Regions from separate parts of the Nonomuraea sp. CA-218870 genome, predicted to be linked through region 1. Evidence: predicted binding sites of a transcription regulator. Region 1 holds the regulator's gene; each other region holds the start of a gene.

Region 1 (6,114 bases):
AGCTTCCTGGTGACGCCGACCCGCTGTCTGGGACACCACGTGGTCGGCAGGCTGGCGGAGCGGCTGGGCGTGCGGGTGTCGCTGCACAAGTCACCCGGCGGCGGCGTCACCGCGCTGGTGACCCTGCCGGAGGAACTCCTGGCCGTACGGCCCGCGCAGCTCGTCAAGGGCTCCCGCTGAGCGCCCCGGCCCGGACGGCGCACGGGGCGGTGCCGGATGGACGGACCCGCGCCCGGGTCGGTCCTGGTGGGCGCGGGTCGGGAGGTCGTCAGCGGCCGTTGAAGGCGTCGCGGAGCCGGGAGAAGAAGCCCTGCTGCCCGGGCGCGAACTTGCCCGGCGGGCGCTCCTCGCCGCGCAGCTTGGCCAGCTCGCGCAGCAGCTCCTCCTGGGCGGGGTCGAGCCTGGACGGGGTCTCCACGTTCACGTGGATGAGCAGGTCGCCGCGGCCGGTCTCGTTGAGTCGCTGCACGCCGCGCTGGAACATGGTGATGACCTGCCCCGACTGTGTGCCGGGCCGGACGTCGATCTCCTCGGCGCCGTCGAGGGTCTCGACCGTGAGCACGGTGCCGAGCGCGGCGGCCGTCATCGGGATCTGGACGGTGCAGTGGAGGTCGTCGCCGCGCCGTTCGTAGATCTCGTGGGGCCGTTCGACGATCTCCAGGAAGAGGTCGCCGGGCGGGCCGCCGCCGGGGCCGATCTCACCCTCGCCGGCGAGCTGGATGTGGGTGCCGTCCTCGACGCCCGCCGGGATGCGCACCTTGATCGTGCGGCGGGTGCGGACCCGCCCGTCGCCCGAGCACTCCTGGCACGGGTGGCGGATGATGCTGCCGAAGCCGCCGCACTGCGGGCACGGGCGCGTGGTCATGACCTGGCCCAGGAAGGACCGGGTGACCTGGGAGATCTCGCCGCGGCCGTTGCACATGTCGCAGGTGTCGGGGTGGGTGCCGGGGGCCGCGCCGGAGCCCGTGCACACCTCGCACAGCACCGCCGTGTCGACCGCCAGCTCGCGGGTGGTGCCGAACGCGGTCTCACGCAGGTCGAGCTCGACCCTGATGGTCGCGTTGCGGCCTCGGCGGGCGCGCGAGCGGGGGCCGCGGGCGCCGCCCGTGGCGGTGCCGAAGAACGCGTCCATGATGTCGCTGAAGGGGAAGCCGGCCCCGAAGCCGCCTCCCGGCGCGCCGGCCCCGGCGCCGCCGAACGGGTCGCCGCCCAGGTCGTACATCTGGCGCTTGTTCGGATCCGACAGCACCTCGTAGGCCTGCGTGATCTCCTTGAACCGCTCCTGAGTGGCGGGGTCAGGGTTCACGTCAGGGTGCAGCTCACGAGCCAGCCTGCGATAGGCCTTCTTGATCTCGTCCTGACTGGCGTCACGGCGCACCCCGAGGGCGGCGTAATAGTCGCTGTTTGCCACTTATCGACCTCTTAAGATGCAGCCAGAATCTGGCTGACGTAGCGTGCCACCGCGCGCACGGCGCCCATCGTCACGGGGTAGTCCATCCTGGTCGGGCCCAGCACGCCGAGCCGGGCCAGTTGATTGTCGCCTTGACCGTATCCCGTCGCGACGATGGACGTGCCCCGCAAACCTGTGTAGGCGTTCTCCGATCCGATGCGCACGGTGAGGGCGGAAGGTGTGTCGGAGGAAGTCTCGCCGAGCAGGCGCATGAGCACCACCTGCTCTTCCAGCGCTTCCAGCACGTCGCGCAGGCCGACGCTGAAGTCGGCGCCGGCGAGGTTGGCCGCTCCGGCGAACACGATCTTCTCGTCGTGCCGTTCGACGAGCGTCTCCAGCAGGACGGACAGGATCGTGGCCATCGCCGGCCGTTCCTCGATCGGCAGCCGCTGGGGCAGGTCGGCGACCAGCTCCGGCACACTGCTGAGGCCGCAGCCGTCGAGGCAGTCGTTGAGCACCCCGCGCATGTGGGCGATGCGGTGGTCCTCCACCACTTCGGGCAGCTCGACCACGCGCTGCTCGACGCGGCCCATGTTGGTGATCAGCACCAGCATGACCCGGCGGTCGTGCAGCGGCACCAGCTCGACGTGGCGCACGGTCGAGCGGTTGAGCGTCGGGTACTGCACGACGGCGACCTGCCGGGTGAGCTGCGCGAGCAGCCGGACCGTGCGCATGACCACGTCGTCGAGATCGACCGCTCCGGCGAGGAACGTCTCGATGGCCCGGCGTTCGGCGGCCGACAGCGGCTTGACCTGGGAGAGCCTGTCGACGAACAGGCGGTAGCCCTTGTCCGTCGGCACACGGCCGGCGCTGGTGTGGGGCTGGGTGATGTAGCCCTGCTCCTCCAGCGCGGCCATGTCGTTTCTGACCGTCGCCGGTGAGACCTTCAGATTGTGACGCTCCGCGAGCGCCTTGGAACCCACTGGCTCGTTGGTTGACACGTAGTCTTCGACAATGGCGCGTAGCACCGCGAGTTTACGATCGTCGAGCACGTGCGCACCTCCTACCGCGACTTTCAGGGAAACGCCAGGCCTAGCACTCTGTGTTCCCGAGTGCCAAGTGTACGGCTCTCGCCCACAGGGTGCGATAACTCGGTTGTCCTCGCTGCTGCTGGCGTGCGTCAAGGACAAGCCTCACACTTGCCGACATGACCGACAAAACACCAGAGAATCCAGTCGATCCACCCTCCGGTCAGGGTTCCCCTTTCGGCCAGTCTTCTCAGGATGAGCCTTCCCCGTACGCACCGCCACAGCACCAATCCGGCACAAACCCGTACGGACCAATCCCCGATTACGGCCCGGACGATCCGCAGTCGCAGGCCGGTCCCCCCGGGCCCCAGCCCCAGCCGGGCGCCTTCGGGACTCCTCCGCAGTCCGACCCTTTCGGATCTCCGCCGCCTTCCGGACCTTACGGGCCTCCTCAGTCCGGCCCGTACGAGCAGCCGCAGTCGGGCCCCTACGGGCCTCAGCCCCAGACCGGGCCGTACGGAGCCCAGCCCCAGGGCGGCGCGTACGGACCCCAGCCTCAGTCGGGGCCGTACGGATTCCAGTCGCAGGCCGGTCAGTACGGGCCCCACCCCCAGTCCGGAGCGTACGGCCCGCCACCGCAGTCAGGACCGTACGGCGGCCCGCCCCAGCCGGGTTCCTTCGGAGCGCCACCCGGGGCCGGGCCTTACGGCGGGAGCCCGTACGGGCAGGCCGGTCCCGGGTACGGCGGGCCGCAGCAGTACGGTCAGCCGCCGTTCGGGCAGGCCGGGGCGCCCGTGGACGCGAAGGAGGTGCGCCCGCGCCTGTGGTGGATCGCCGCCGCCTGGGGCGTCGCGGTCGTGTGCGTGGTGGCGGGCGTGTTCGTGTTCGTCAACGGTGTGGCGAACACGGTCACCGACATGGCCCCGACCACGACCTTCGCCGCCGGCGAGCAGGTCTCGGTGTCGCTCGACCCCGAGGAGCGGCCGGCCGTCTACATCGCCGCCCAGGGCCGGGCGGCGTTCACCTGCGAGATCTCCGGCGGCCCCGGCCAGGCGCGGCTGGTCAACACGCCGGGCCGGCAGACCGTCACCGACGGCGGCCGGACGTGGGAGCAGATCCTGCTGGTCAACGCGCCCACCGCGGGCGACTACCAGCTCACCTGCGCCGTCCAGGGCGAAGCAGGTCAGGATGCAGGTCAGGATGCGGGTCAGGAGGTGCAGTTCGGCGTGGGCAGGGACGCGCTCTCGGTCGCGGGCGGGCTCGTCGGCGGAGTGGCCGCGCTGCTGCTCATCCCCGGCATCGGCGTGCTCAGCGCGATCATCGTGACAGTGGTGGTGCTGGTACGGCGGAGGAGCCATCGCAGACGCCTCGCGGCCGTCGGGTGATTTGCTACGGTCCCCGGTGTGTACGACGGAGATGTTCTCGCGGGAAACTGGCGGCGTCCGGGCAAGGGCAAGATCCCTCAGGTGCCCGCCGAGCCCGACCTGGTCGTGGAGGACGCCGAGAGCGGGTTCTGCGGCGCGGTGGTGGCCTGTGACAAGGAGGCGGTGACGCTGGAGGACCGCTTCGGCAAGCGGCGGCTGTTCCCGCTGGCGCCGGCCGCGTTCCTGCTGGAAGGACGGGTCGTGACGCTGGTGCGGCCGCGGGCCGCCGCGTCGCCGGCCCTCCGGCGCAGCGCGTCGGGGTCGATCGCGGTCGAGGGCCTGCGCGCCCGGGTCGCCAGGGAGAGCCGCATCTACGTCGAAGGCGTCCACGACGCGGCGCTGGTGGAGAAGATCTGGGGTCACGACCTGCGGGTCGAAGGCGTGGTCGTGGAATATCTGGAGGGCGTCGACGACCTGCCCGCGATCGTCGAGGAGTTCGGCCCCGAGCCGGGACGCAGGCTCGGGGTCCTGGTCGACCACCTCGTGCCGGGTTCCAAGGAGAGCCGCATCGCGGCCCAGGTGACGTCTCCGGACGTGCTCGTGGTGGGTCACCCGTACGTGGACATCTGGCAGGCGGTCAAGCCCTCCGCGGTGGGCATCCGGGCGTGGCCGCAGGTGCCGCGCGGGGTGCCGTGGAAGGAGGGTGTGATCGCCGCCCTGGGCTGGCGGATGGAGCCGCCCGAGGCGTGGCGGCGCATTCTGGGCGCCGTCTCGACCTACACCGACCTGGAGCCGGAGCTGCTCGGCCGGGTCGAAGAACTGATCGACTTCGTTACGGAGACCTCATGACCCAGGACACGAAATGACCCAGGACACGAACCAGCCGCCCGACGACGACGCGACCCGCCGCTTCCCCCCGGGCCGGCCGGGTCAGGGGTACGGGCCGCAGCCCGGTCATGGTCAACAGCCGGGAGCCCAGCCCGGCTACGGACAGCAGCCGGGGTCCGAGCCCTACGGCTACGGGCAACAGCCCGGGTCCGAGCCCGGCTACGGCTATGGACAGCAGCCCGGGTCCGAGCCCGGCTACGGCTATGGACAGCAGCCGGGGTCCGAGCCCGGCTACGGGTACGGGCAACAGCCCTGGTCCCAGCCCGGATCACCGCCGGACTACGGCCGGCCAGGGCCTCAGCCGGGCTATGGGTACGGGCAACAGCCGTCGCCCGGTTATCCGCCGCCCCCGTACGGCCACGCCGCTCCCCACCAGCGGCCCCAGCATGTCCCCGGCGCTTACGGCCCGCGCCCCGGCACGGACGACACCAGCATGGCCATGCTCTCCCACCTGCTGGGCCTGCTGATCTCCTGGGTCGGCCCGTTGATCATCTATCTGATGAGGAGGGACGAGTCCCCGTACGTCAGGGACCAGTCGGCCGAGGCGCTGAACTTCCAGATCACCATGTTCATCGGCTACATGGTCTCCGCGCTGCTGACGATCGTCCTGATCGGCATCCTGTTGCTGCCGATCGTGTGGATCGTGGCCCTGATCTTCCAGATCCAGGCCGCCATCGCGGCGCAGCGGGGCGAGAACTACCGCTATCCGATCAACATCCGCCTCATCACGTGAGCAGGTCGCGGACGAGCGCGTCGGCCAGGAGCCGGCCGCGCAGCGTGAGGACCATGCGCCCGGTCTTGAACGCCTCCGGCTCCAGCAGCCCGTCGGCCAGCGCCGCCGCCACCTTCGGACGGGCCCGCGGCGCCACGGCGGCCAGCGGGTAGCCGGAGTCGAGCCTCAGCTCCAGCATGAGCCGCTCGGTGTCGCGGTCCTCGGCGGTGAGCTCCTCGCGGGCGTGGGCGGGAGACAGCCCGGCGGTCAGGCGCTGGGCGTAGGCGGCGGGGTGCTTGACGTTCCACCAGCGGGTGCCGCCTACGTGGCTGTGGGCGCCGGGGCCGACCGCCCACCAGTCGCCGCCGGTCCAGTAGAGCAGGTTGTGGCGGCAGCGGGCGGCGTCGGTGGTGGCCCAGTTGGACACTTCGTACCAGCCGTACCCGGCCCCGCCCAGCATCTCGTCGGCGATCAGGTAGCGGTCGGCGGCCACGTCGTCGTCGGGCATCGGCAGCTCGCCGCGCCGGATCCGGGCGGCCAGGCGGGTGCCGTCCTCGACGATGAGCGAGTAGGCCGAGACGTGGTCGGGCTCGGCCTCGATGGCCGCGGCCAGGGAGGCGCGCCAGTCGTCGTCGGTCTCGCCCGGGGTGCTGTAGATCAGGTCGAGGTTGACGTGGGCGAACCCGGCTTTCCTGGCCTCCAGGACGGCCTGCCCGGCGCGGCCCGGGGTGT
Region 2 (6,114 bases), 1.1 Mb from region 1:
GACGCCCGCCCGGCGCGGATGGCTCGGTCAATGACCACCGAAGCCGCCGCCTCGGTCATATGGTGGGAAGGTGCCGGAAGACGTCCCCCGCGACCCGTTCGCGGATGACCCCGACGACCCGTCCTCCGCGATGGGCCGGCTCGACGACGCCGAGCCGCTGACCGCTGCCGAACGCGACGAGGCGATCACCGACCTGGCCGACGTGGAGGTCTTCCGCTCCCTGCTGGAGCCGCAGGGGGTGCTGGGGCTCGTGCTCGACTGCCCGGAGTGCGGCGAGCAGCACTTCTTCGACTGGGACCTGTTGCGCGGCAACCTGCGCCAGATGATCGAGCAGGGCCGGCCGCAGGTGCACGAGCCCGCGTTCCATCCGGACCCGGCCGACTACGTCACCTGGGAGTACGCCAGAGGCTACGTCGACGGTGTCATCGACACCGAGGAGCGCCGCTGATCGAGGACCTCACCGACCAGGACGGCGAGCACCCGGGCGGCCGGGTCGGCGCTGTCGGGCAGCTCTCCGGCGGCGAGCGCGTCAAGCAGCGCGTCGCTCTCTTCCTCTGGCGTCAAGCGGACTCCAGCTCGGCCATCTGCCTCAGCCTGGCGAGCGCCCGGTGCTGGGCGACGCGTACGGCGCCTGGTGACATGCCGAGTACATTACCCGTCTCCTCGGCCGACAGCCCCGACACCACCCGCAACAGCAGCAGCTCACGCTGGTTGCGCGGCAGCCGCGCGAGCAGGCGGCGGGCGTGCTCCACCTCGATGTAGCGGACGACGGTCTCCTCCGGCCCCGGCCCGTCGTCGGGCCCGTCGGGCAGGTCCTGCGTCGGCACGGCCGAGCGCACGGAGCTGCGCAGCGCGTCGGCCACCTTGTGCGAGGCGATCCCGAACACGAACGAGGCGAACGGCCGTCCCATGTCGCGGTACCGCGGCAGCGCGGACAGGACCGCGATGCACACTTCCTGAGCCACGTCGTCGGCGATGTGATATTGCCCTGACACCCTGCCCAGCCTGGCGCGGCAATAGCGCACCACCATCGGACGCAACTCGCCGAGCAAGGATTCGATCGCGGTGCGATCGCCTTGCACGGCGAGGCTCGTCAGTTCTCTTAGGTCGGAGTCATCCGTCCGTGCCGGAAGTCTCGACGCGAGCCTTACCCCAATTTTGGCGTCGGCGACGCTTCCCTCGCTCACGATAGGCATGATGCCCGCGTTGATCCGGCCTGTCGTCATGACGAGAGGCTACGGATTGGTCACATTGACGCGACGATAACTTCGCGTAATCGACCGGCTACAGTAGGGCTGTGATGACGGCAGGATATTTCAGCAAATGACCCGGTACGCACGACATTTGTCAGAGCGAGACGCTTAGCTCCCGCCCATGGTTTACCAATTAGTCCGACATTCTCCCTCAAGATTCGCCGCCCGCTACATGACATAGCACTAACCCGTTCGAAAGAATATACGAGGAGAAAGCGCCGGAGCCGGGGTCCGAAAACGGCGACGGCCCGCACCGGAGCCGGTGCGGGCCGTGAGGAGCCGAAGGGGTCAGTGGCCGTGGCCGTGACCGTGGCCCTGGCCGGCGGCCGGAGCCTCCTCCTCGGGCTTGTCGACGACCAGCGCCTCGGTCGTCAGCAGCATGCCCGCGATCGAGGCGGCGTTCTGCACCGCCGAACGGGTCACCTTGACCGGGTCGATGACGCCCTGGCCGATCAGGTCACCGTACTCGCCGGTGGCGGCGTTGAGGCCGTGACCGGCGGACAGCTCCGTCACCTTGTGCGTGACGACGTAGCCCTCCAGGCCGGCGTTCTCGGCGATCCAGCGGGTCGGCTCGACGAGGGCGCGGCGCACGATGTTCACGCCGGTCGCCTCGTCGCCCGACAGACCGAGGTCGTCGAGCTCCTTGGAGACGTGGATCAGCGCCGAGCCGCCGCCGGAGACGATGCCCTCCTCGATGGCGGCGCGGGTCGCGGAGATCGCGTCCTCCAGGCGGTGCTTCTTCTCCTTGAGCTCCACCTCGGTGGCGGCGCCGACGCGCAGCACGCACACACCGCCGGCCAGCTTGGCCAGGCGCTCCTGGAGCTTCTCGCGGTCCCAGTCGGAGTCGGACTGCTCGATGGCGAGCTTGATCTCCTTGACGCGGTCCTCGATGGCGGCGGGGTCGCCGGCGCCGTCGACGATCGTGGTGTTGTCCTTGTCGATCACCACGCGACGGGCGGTGCCGAGCACCTCCAGGCCGACGTTCTCCAGCTTGAGGCCGATCTCCTCGCTGACGACCTGGCCGCCGGTGAGGATGGCCATGTCCTGCAGCATCGCCTTGCGGCGGTCGCCGAAGCCCGGAGCCTTGACGGCGACGGAGGTGAAGGTGCCGCGGATCTTGTTGGTGACCAGGACGGCCAGGGCCTCGCCCTCGACGTCCTCGGCGACCACGAGCAGCGGCTTCTTGGTCTGGGCGATCTGCTCCAGCAGCGGCAGGAAGTCCGCGATGGAGGAGATCTTGCCCTGGGTGAGCAGGATGTAGGCGTCCTCCAGGACGGCCTCCATGCGCTCGGTGTCGGTGACCATGTAGGCCGACAGGTAGCCCTTGTCGAACTGGAGACCCTCGGTGAACTCCAGGTCCATGCCCATGGCGTTGGACTCTTCGACGGTCAGCACGCCGTCCTTGCCGACCTTGTCGAACGCCTCGGCGATCAGCTCGCCGATCTTGGCGTCCTGGGCGGAGATCGTCGCGACGTTGGCGATCTCCTTCTTGTCCTCGACCTGCCGGGCCGAGGCGAGCAGCTTGTCGCTGACCTCCTTGGCGGCCCGGTCGATGCCGCGCTTGAGCGACAGCGGCGAGGCGCCGGCCGCGACGTTGCGCAGGCCCTCGCGGACCATGGCCTGGGCCAGGACCGTCGCGGTGGTGGTGCCGTCACCCGCGATGTCGTTGGTCTTGGTGGCCACTTCCTTGGCGAGCTGGGCGCCGAGGTTCTCGTAGCGCTCCTCCAGCTCGATCTCCCGAGCGATGGTCACGCCGTCGTTGGTGATCGTCGGTGCACCGAACTTCTTGTCGATGACGACGTTGCGGCCACGGGGGCCGAGCGTTACCTTCACGGCGTCCGCGAGGGCGTTGACGCCGCGCTCGAGCGCGCGACGGGCAGCCTCGTCGAATTCCAGGATCTTCGCCATTTTGCTGAAAGTCCTCTCCTGGCGTCGAAGGCCCCGGGTGCCTCAAGAGCGCCCGGGGCCCGACACATCCGGCTTACTTCTCGATGATCGCGAGAACGTCGCGGGCGGAGAGCACGAGGTACTCCTCGCCGCCGTACTTGACCTCGGTGCCGCCGTACTTGCTGTAGAGGACGATGTCGCCCTCGCTCACGTCGAGCGGAATCCGCTTCTCGCCGTCCTCGTCCCAGTTGCCCGGGCCCACCGCGAGGACCTTGCCCTCCTGCGGCTTCTCCTTGGCGGTGTCGGGAATGACCAGGCCGGAAGCGGTCGTCTGCTCTGCCTCAAGCGGCTGCACCACGATGCGGTCGCCGAGCGGCTTAACGGGAACCTTGGTGGCGGTCGTCACGATCGGACCTCCCCTTCAGATGTGACTGATTAGAAGAGGCGACCAGCGGGGCCTGCCGTCGCGGGTGCCAGACCTGCCTCGTCGCACGTTGGCACTCTCAAGGGGAGAGTGCCAACAGGAAACATATGCAAGAGGGGCTTGACAGTCAACACGAACGCGTCTGCTGAGAGCGATCGCGGTCAGACCTTTGACGTGGGACGCCCGAGATCCGGGACGGCCGGAGTCCCAGCCTACGGCCGCGCGGCCCCCGGCGGGCCGGCGGGCGATACGGTCGTGTGCCGTGGATCTCGACGCCTTCACCGCCCTGCTCACCCCGCGTGGCCGCGCGGCGCTCGCCGAGGCGGAGGAGCTGTCCGGCGCCGACCCCGTCGCCGCCGCCACGCGGCTGCGCAGGAGCCACGACGCCGCGCTCACCTCGGCCGCGCTCACCCAGGCCCGGCTGCGCGAGCGGGCCGTGGCCAAGTTCGGCACCGACGCCGCGCGGATGTTCTTCACCCCTCACGGCCTGGAGCAGGCCACCAGGGCCGAGGTCGCCGCCCACCGGGCGCGCCGGCTGGGCGCGGCCCCGGGGCTGCGCGTGGCCGACGCCTGCTGCGGCGTCGGAGGCGACCTGCTCGCCCTGGCCGGAGCCGGGTGCGTGGTGGACGCGGTGGACACCGACCCGCTGTCCGTCGCCGTGGCCAGGGCCAACGCCGAGGCTCTCGGGGTGTCCGACCGGGTGACCGTACGGGTGGGCGACGCGGCAGAGGTGCGGCCGGAGGCGTACGACGTGCTGTTCGCCGACCCCGCGCGGCGCACCTCCCGGGGCCGCACGTTCGACCCGATGGCCTACTCGCCGCCCTGGCCGGTGGTGCTCGACCTGCTGGGCCGGGCGCCGGTGGGCTGCGTGAAGGTCGCGCCGGGCATCCCGTACGAGTTCATCCCCGAAGGCGCGGAGGCCGAGTGGGTCTCGTACAAGGGCGAGGTGAAGGAGGCGACGCTGTGGACCGGCCGCGCGCCGGAGGCGGCGCGGCGCGCCACGCTGCTGCCGGGAGGGCACACGCTCACCGCCACCGGCGTGCGGGCCGCCACCGGGCCGGTCGGGCGGTACGTCTACGAGCCGGACGGCGCGGCCGTCAGGGCGCACCTGGTCGGCGAGGTGGCCGAACTGGTGGGCGGGTGGCTGCCCGACCCGATGATCGCCTACATCTCGGGCGACGAGCCGGTCGACACCCCGTGGGCAGCCCGTTACGAGGTGCGGCAGGTGATGCCGTTCTCACTGAAAAGGCTCAGGGCCGCGCTGAGGGAACGCGGCGTGGGCAACGCCGTCATCAAGAAACGCGGCTCCGCGGTGGATATAGAACGCCTGCGGGGAGACCTGAGATTGTCCGGCGACAGAACCGCCGTGGTCATTCTGACGCGCGTGTCCGATAAGCCCACTGTCCTGATCTGCGACCCCTGCCCACCTGCGTGAATGACAAATCAGGGCGATTCACCGGCAAGCGCGATGTTTTTCTTCGCCCCTGACGGACCTTGATCAAGCGGCTAAGGTGAGCTGACGGGAGTTCTCCCCCCTATTGCGGTGAGCCGCGTTCTCCTTCTTATCTGCACATCGGACCATCACACCGCTACGCGGCAGACCGTCGACAGCGAAGGAGCCTTTCGGTGGACCATTCCAACCACACCACCCTGCTGCAGCCGGGTGGCCAGACGGCCATCTCGGAGCGGATGCGGGAGCTGCTGGCGCGGGCCGCGCAGGATCACGTCTACGAGCAGCGCACGCAGGGTGCCGTGCTCGACGAGATCCGTCAGCGGCTGGAGGGCATGGAGTGGCTCCTGCGCGAGGTGCGCGAACGCGAGCTGGGCGGCCTGAGCGGCACCCTGGCGACCGTCAGCGGCCGCCTGGACGACATCGCCGCCAAGCCGCCCATGTGGGCCGAGGGGCTGGCTCAGCACGTCGAGGCGGTGCGCGACCACGTCGACGCGGTGGGCGAGCAGGTCGGCGAGGTCGACTCCGCGGTGGAGTCGGTCGGCAAGCGCGTCCACCCGGTGATGGAGCTGCCGAAGCTGCGCGCCGACGTGACCGCCGTGTGCGAGGGGATGGAGGAGACGCTGGGCCGGCTGCAGACGGTCCTCGACTTCACCGGCGACCTGGCCGAGCGGATGGGCGACGTCACGGCCAAGCTGGCGCAGATGAGCACGAGCATGGAGGCGGCGGCCACCCGGTTCACCCGGCTCGACAAGTCGCTGGCCGAGCTCAACGCGCGCACCGACCGCGTCGAGGGCGTGGTGGTCGACCTGTCCGCCACCTTCGACGAGCGGGTCGCGAACGTCACCCAGGAGGTGGGAGCCCGGGTCGAGGAGCTCGGCCACAGCCTGTCCGGGCGCTTCGACGGCGTCGACGGCCGGGTGGACCGGGTGGAGAGCCTGCTCATGGCCCTCGACGCCCGGTTCGAGACGGCCGAGGAGAGCCTGGCCGACGTCGACGCCCGCCTGCGCGGCATGGACGGCCGGGTGACCACCCACACCAACCGCCTCGACGCGCTCCACAAGCACCTGACCGCCCAGACCGGCCGGTTCGACACCATC
Region 3 (6,114 bases), on a different contig from region 1:
TCGTGGCCACCATCCAGCCCGACCAGGACGAGATCGTCCGCTCCGAGCTCACCAGCACGGTCTGCGTGCAGGGCGCTCCGGGCACCGGGAAGACGGCGGTCGGCCTGCACCGGGCCGCCTACCTGCTGTTCACCCACCGCGAGCGGCTCGCCAGGGCCGGCGTGATGATCGTCGGGCCGAACCGGGCCTTCCTCTCGTACATCTCCTCCGTGCTGCCCGCTCTCGGCGAGGTCAAGGTCGACCAGACCACGGTGGCCGGCCTCCTCGGCGACCACGCCGCGCCGGAGGACCCGGCGACGGCCGCGGTCAAGGGCGACGCCCGGATGGCGGCCGTGCTGAAGCGGGCTCTCTGGCTCCACATCGTCAAGCCGGAGGAAGGGCTGGTCTACGCCAAGGGCGCCTACCGCCACCGGGTGGCCGACCACGAGGTGCGCGAGATCGTCGCCTCGCTGCGCGGCACCACCCGCTACGGTCCCGGCCGCGCCGCGCTCGCCCAGCGGCTCGCCCACCTGGTGCTGGTACGGATGGAACAGCGCGGTGAGTCGCCCGACGACCGGGTGCAGGACGCGGTCGCCCGGTCCCGGCCGGTCAAGCAGCTGGTCGACGCCGTGTGGCCGAAGCTGACGCCGGAGCAGGTGCTCCACCGGCTGCTGTCCGACGAGGAGTTCCTCGCCAGGGCCGCCCGGTCCGACCTGTCGCCCGAGGAGCGGGGACTGCTGCTCTGGCGCAAGCCGTACCGCAGCCGGCGGTCCGCCAGGTGGAGCGCCGCGGACGCGGCGCTCCTCGACGAGCTGGGCGACCTGATCGAGCGCACCCCCTCGCTCGGCCACCTCGTCGTCGACGAGGCGCAGGACCTGTCGGCGATGCAGCTGCGCGCGCTCGGCAGGCGCTGCCGCAACGGCTCCGCCACGGTGCTCGGCGACCTGGCCCAGGGCACCACCCCCTGGTCCACCACGTCGTGGCGCTCGGTCCTCACCCATCTCGGTCAGGACGGCGAGGTCACCGAGCTGACGCTGGGCTTCCGCGTCCCCCGCGAGGTCCTCGACTACGCCGCCCGCCTGCTGCCGTCCGTCGCCCCCGGCCTGGCCCCGCCCCGGTCGCTGCGCCCCGGCGCCGGGTCCCTGTCGATCCGGCCGTCCGGCGATCTCCGCGAGGCCGTCCGGGAGACGCTGGGCCGCGAGGGCTCCATCGGCGTCATCGTCCCCGACGCCGCGGTCCACGCGGTCTCCGAGTCGCTCTTGGGCGTCGCGCACGCCGTCCTCGACCCCGACTCCGTCCAGGAGCACCGCCTGCTCGTGGTGCCCGCGACGCTGGCCAAGGGCCTGGAGTACGACCACGTCATCGTGGTGGAGCCGGCCGACATCGTCGACGCCGAGCCGCGCGGCCTGGCCCGCCTCTACGTGGTGCTCACCCGCGCCGTCACCTCGCTCACGGTCCTCCACCACAAGCCCCTCCCGCCTCAGCTCGCCGGGTGACGGCGACACGTGGCGAGGCGGAGGATCACTTCTAGGATGACGGGAGGAGCTTTCACCCAAAGGAGGATGCCGTGCCAGCACCGCTGCCACACGAACACCTGCCGTCGGTCCCCTCGCTCACGGTCCACAGCGACGACATGACGGACGGGGAGAGGCTGAGTGACCTGCACGTCTTCAACGACTGGGGCATGACGGGCCAGAACCTCTCCCCCAGCCTCCGCTGGTCCGACGCCCCGGCGGAGACGCTCAGCTACGCGGTGACCTGCTTCGATCCCGACGCGCCCACGGGCAGCGGCTTCTGGCACTGGGTGCTGTTCGACATCCCGGCTTCGGTCACCGAGCTGCCCACGGGGGCCGGCACCGCGCCCGAGTTCAAGGGACTGCCGCAGGGCGCCAAGCACGCCCGCAACGACTACGGCACCAAGGACTACGGCGGTTCGGCCCCGCCTCCCGGCGACCCGCACCGCTACGTCTTCACCGTGCACGCGCTCGGTGTCGACACCCTCGGCGTCGACACCGACGCCAGCCCGGCCGTCGTGGGCTTCAACATCACCGCCAACACCCTGGCGCGCGGCCACATCATCCCCCATTTCGGGGTCTGACCACGCGAGCGCACCGCCTCCCCCGGGAGGCGGTGCCGCGTCTTGGTAGGTTCCGGCGTATGACAGATCCAGCGATCCGGACAGGTGGCCCGGCGGACGTCGAACCGGTCCTGCGGTTCTGGTCGCACGCCGCCGAGGGCACCGACCGCCGCGACTCGGCCGCCGCGGTGCTGGCACTGGTCGAACGCGACCCTGAGGCGCTGCTCCTGGCCGAACTGGACGGCGAGCTGGTGGGCACGCTGATCGCGGGCTGGGACGGGTGGCGGGCCCACCTCTACCGGCTGGCCGTCGATCCGGCCCACCGCCGCAAGGGCGTCGCCACGGCCCTGCTGTCGGCCGCCGAGAAGCGTTTCGTCGGGTTCGGCGCGTTCCGCGCCGACGCTATGGTGCTGCGCGACAACGCGCTCGCCCACCCCGCCTGGGCCGCCGCGGGCTACGCGCCCCAGCCGGAGTGGGACCGGTGGGTCAAGCCCTTTTCCGGGTGAGCCGTGTCCCCTCTTGGGTCCTGGGGATGAAGAACCCCGAAACGTTTTCTGATGACCGCCGTATATCAGAACGTTATCGGACATATACGGATAGTGGTGCGGTGCGGTAAACCTCTCCGTGAAGGAGCGGGCGGAAATGCGAAGCGGCCCGAACCGGAAACACCGGTGCGGGCCGACTCGCGAACCTCAGGTCGAGAACCCTCGATCAGAAGTCCATGTCACCGCCGCCGGGCATGCCCGCCGGAGCGGCCGCGGCCTTCTCGGGCTTCTCGGCGATGACGGCCTCGGTGGTCAGGAACAGCGCCGCGATGGAGGCGGCGTTCTGCAGCGCGGAGCGCGTCACCTTGGCCGGGTCGATGATGCCCGCCTCGAACATGTTGACGTACTCGCCGCTGGCCGCGTTGAGGCCCTCACCCGGGGTGAGGTTGCGGACGCGCTCGACCACGACGCCGCCCTCGAGGCCGGCGTTGACCGCGATCTGCTTGAGCGGCTCCTCCAGCGCCTTGCGCACGATGGCCGCACCAGTGGCCTCGTCGCCCGGCAGCTCCAGCTTGTCGAACGCCTTGGCGCCGGCCTGCAGCAGGGCCACGCCACCGCCGGGCACGATGCCCTCCTCGACGGCCGCCTTGGCGTTGCGCACGGCGTCCTCGATGCGGTGCTTGCGCTCCTTCAGCTCGACCTCGGTGGCTGCGCCGGCCTTGATGACGGCCACGCCGCCGGCCAGCTTGGCCAGCCGCTCCTGGAGCTTCTCGCGGTCGTAGTCGGAGTCGGTGCGGTCGATCTCGGCGCGGATCTCGTTGACCCGGCCGGCGATCGAGTCGGCGTCACCGGCGCCGTCGACGATCGTGGTCTCGTCCTTGGTCACCACGACCTTGCGGGCGCGGCCCAGCAGGTCGAGGGTGGCGTTCTCCAGCTTGAGACCGACCTCCTCGGCGATGACCTGGCCGCCGGTGAGGATGGCGATGTCGGCCAGCATGGCCTTGCGGCGGTCGCCGAAGCCGGGGGCCTTGACGGCCACCGAGCGGAACAGGCCGCGGATCTTGTTGACCACCAGCGTGGCCAGGGCCTCGCCCTCGATGTCCTCGGCGATGATGAGGAGCGGCTTGCCGGACTGCACGACCTTGTCGAGCAGCGGCAGCAGGTCCTTGTTGGCCGAGATCTTCGAGTTGACGATCAGGATGTACGGGTCCTCGAGCACGGCCTCCATGCGGTCGGAGTCCGTGACGAAGTACATCGACGTCATGCCCTTGTCGAAGCGCATGCCCTCGGTGAGCTCCAGCTCCAGGCCGAAGGTGTTGCTCTCCTCGACGGTGATGACGCCTTCCTTGCCGACCTTGTCCATCGCCTCGGCGATGAGCGAGCCGATCTCGGGGTCGGCGGCGGAGATGGAGGCGGTGGAGGCGATCTGCTCCTTGGTCTCCACGTCCTTGGCCAGCTTGGAGAGCTCCTCGCTGACGCGCTCCACAGCGGCCTCGATGCCCTTCTTCAGGGCCATCGGGTTGGCGCCGGCAGCGACGTTGCGCAGGCCCTCACGCACGAGCGCCTGGGCGAGCACGGTGGCGGTGGTGGTGCCGTCGCCGGCGACGTCGTCCGTCTTCTTGGCGACTTCCTTGACCAGCTCGGCGCCGATCTTCTCCCACGGGTCCTCGAGCTCGATCTCCTTGGCGATCGAGACACCGTCGTTGGTGATCGTGGGGGCGCCCCACTTCTTCTCCAGCACGACGTTGCGGCCCTTGGGGCCGAGCGTGACCTTCACCGCGTCGGCGAGCTGGTTCATCCCGCGCTCGAGACCGCGCCGGGCGTCCTCGTCAAACGCGATCATCTTGGCTGCCATTAGGCGAGACCTCCCAGATACAGGGTGTCCTGGTGAGACCGAGCCGACGCCCGCGACGGCATGTGGGCCCGCATCTCCGTTCGGCAGGCCCCATCGTCTCGATCCCCGTTGGCACTCGTCAACATAGAGTGCCAACGAACTGTTTAGCACTCTACCCTGCCGAGTGCAAGCCGACGCCTGCCTCCCCCAGGTCAACTCCTGGCCGTGAGGGGTCCGTACGGCGGGCCCCGGGCGGCCCGCCGTATCCCTGTTGGTGAGGTGGCAGATCACACGCACTGCGCTGGCGTGCGCGCTGCCGGTGCGTACCAGTTACACCTCAGACCGCTCTGACGGACTCCGCCTGCGGTCCCTTCTGGCCCTGCGTGATCTCGAACTCGACTCGTTGTCCCTGCTCGAGAGAGCGATAGCCGTCCATCAAGATTGCCGAGTAATGGACGAATACATCCTTACCACCGTCTACCGCGATGAAGCCGTAGCCCTTGTCCGCGTTGAACCACTTGACGGTGCCCTGCGCCACTTCTGACTCCTCTTACTGGGCCCAGAGATCTCGCCCATTCCTCCGCGAGACCCACAATCGCCAAGAGATATGGGGATATCTTCTGACGATCGCACTCGACCATACCTGTGGTACGGCGTTCGGCAACAGAGTCAATCCGTGAAAGACGTATTTCACCCATGGCTGAGTAGTTCAATGTTGAAATTCCCTGCAAAAGGGGAAGGCGCCCACATGGGGCGCCTTCCTGACCGATGCTCCGCCGAGCGAGCGGGGTCAGCCGCCCGCGACGGCCGGGATGATGGAGATCTGAGCGCCCTCCGGGGCCGGCGTGTCCAGACCCTGGGCGAATCGGACGTCCTCTTCTCCCACGTAGACGTTGACAAAACGCCGAATCTTGCCCGATTCGTCCAGAATACGGGCGCCGATCCCCGGATAGTCCGAGTCGAGCTTGGCCAGCACGTCACGGAGAGTCGCACCTTCCCCGCTCACTTCGGCGCTGCCCCCGGTGTACGTGCGCAGAATGGTGGGAATCCGCACAGAAACGCTCATAATGTACGTCGCCTTTCCTGATTGTCAGACAGTCGCGCGGAACGCGTCGAGAGAGGGCCGGATCACGGCCGTGGGCTGCGCGTCGGCGGCCACGGCGTCGAGCGTCTTGAGCCCGTCGCCGGTGTTGAGCACCACGGTCTCGGCCTCCGGGTCGAGCTGCCCGGTCTCGACGAGCTTCTTCAGCACGCCCACCGTGACGCCGCCCGCCGTCTCGGCGAAGACGCCCTCGGTCGAGGCCAGCAGCTTGATGGCCGCGACGATCTCGGCGTCCGTCACGTCCTCGACCGCCCCGCCGGTGCGCCGGGCGATGTCGAGCACGTACGGGCCGTCGGCGGGGTTGCCGATGGCCAGCGACTTGGCGATGGTGTCGGGCTTGACCGGCTGGACCACGTCGTGGCCCGCCTTGAAGGCGGCCGACACCGGCGAGCAGCCCTGCGCCTGCGCCCCGAAGACCTTGTAGGGCCGGTCCTCGACCAGCCCGAGCCGGATCAGCTCCTTGAACCCCTTGTCGATCTTCGTGAGCTGGGAGCCGGACGCGATCGGGATGACGATCTGCTCCGGCAGCCGCCAGCCGAGCTGCTCGGCGATCTCGTACGCGAGGGTCTTGGAGCCCTCGGCGTAGTAGGGCCGCAGGTTGACGTTGACGAACCCCCACTTGTCGCCCAGAGGATCG

The links. The regulator HrcA, encoded in region 1, represses chaperone genes, less so after heat shock. The targets are predictions, from matches to a motif close to TTGGCACTCTCNNNNNGAGAGTGCCAA.
Region 2: a site for HrcA is predicted at 3,635-3,661, ahead of groES (co-chaperone GroES). Genes of this name have one in related genera too.
Region 3: a site for HrcA is predicted at 4,505-4,531, ahead of groL (chaperonin GroEL). Genes of this name have one in related genera too.

The regions. Positions count from the first base shown of each region.
Region 1 is NZ_JBNJMN010000001.1:2,618,970-2,625,083, reverse strand. It holds gene ACQEUU_RS12850 (nitrate- and nitrite sensing domain-containing protein) at 1-180, shown strand, start outside; gene dnaJ (molecular chaperone DnaJ) at 269-1,411, opposite strand; gene hrcA (heat-inducible transcriptional repressor HrcA) at 1,423-2,442, opposite strand; gene ACQEUU_RS12835 (hypothetical protein) at 3,213-3,803, shown strand; gene ACQEUU_RS12830 (DUF3097 domain-containing protein) at 3,822-4,631, shown strand; gene ACQEUU_RS12825 (DUF4870 domain-containing protein) at 4,645-5,403, shown strand; gene hemW (radical SAM family heme chaperone HemW) at 5,396-6,114, opposite strand, start outside.
Region 2 is NZ_JBNJMN010000001.1:1,488,693-1,494,806, reverse strand. It holds gene ACQEUU_RS07665 (DUF5319 family protein) at 71-448, shown strand; gene ACQEUU_RS07660 (hypothetical protein) at 409-564, opposite strand; gene ACQEUU_RS07655 (sigma-70 family RNA polymerase sigma factor) at 561-1,196, opposite strand; gene groL (chaperonin GroEL) at 1,542-3,161, opposite strand; gene groES (co-chaperone GroES) at 3,235-3,546, opposite strand; gene ACQEUU_RS07640 (class I SAM-dependent methyltransferase) at 3,827-4,999, shown strand; gene ACQEUU_RS07635 (hypothetical protein) at 5,191-6,114, shown strand, end outside.
Region 3 is NZ_JBNJMN010000002.1:31,232-37,345, reverse strand. It holds gene ACQEUU_RS28810 (HelD family protein) at 1-1,475, shown strand, start outside; gene ACQEUU_RS28805 (YbhB/YbcL family Raf kinase inhibitor-like protein) at 1,547-2,077, shown strand; gene ACQEUU_RS28800 (GNAT family N-acetyltransferase) at 2,137-2,562, shown strand; gene groL (chaperonin GroEL) at 2,768-4,396, opposite strand; gene ACQEUU_RS28790 (cold-shock protein) at 4,713-4,913, opposite strand; gene ACQEUU_RS28785 (MoaD/ThiS family protein) at 5,166-5,441, opposite strand; gene thrC (threonine synthase) at 5,466-6,114, opposite strand, start outside.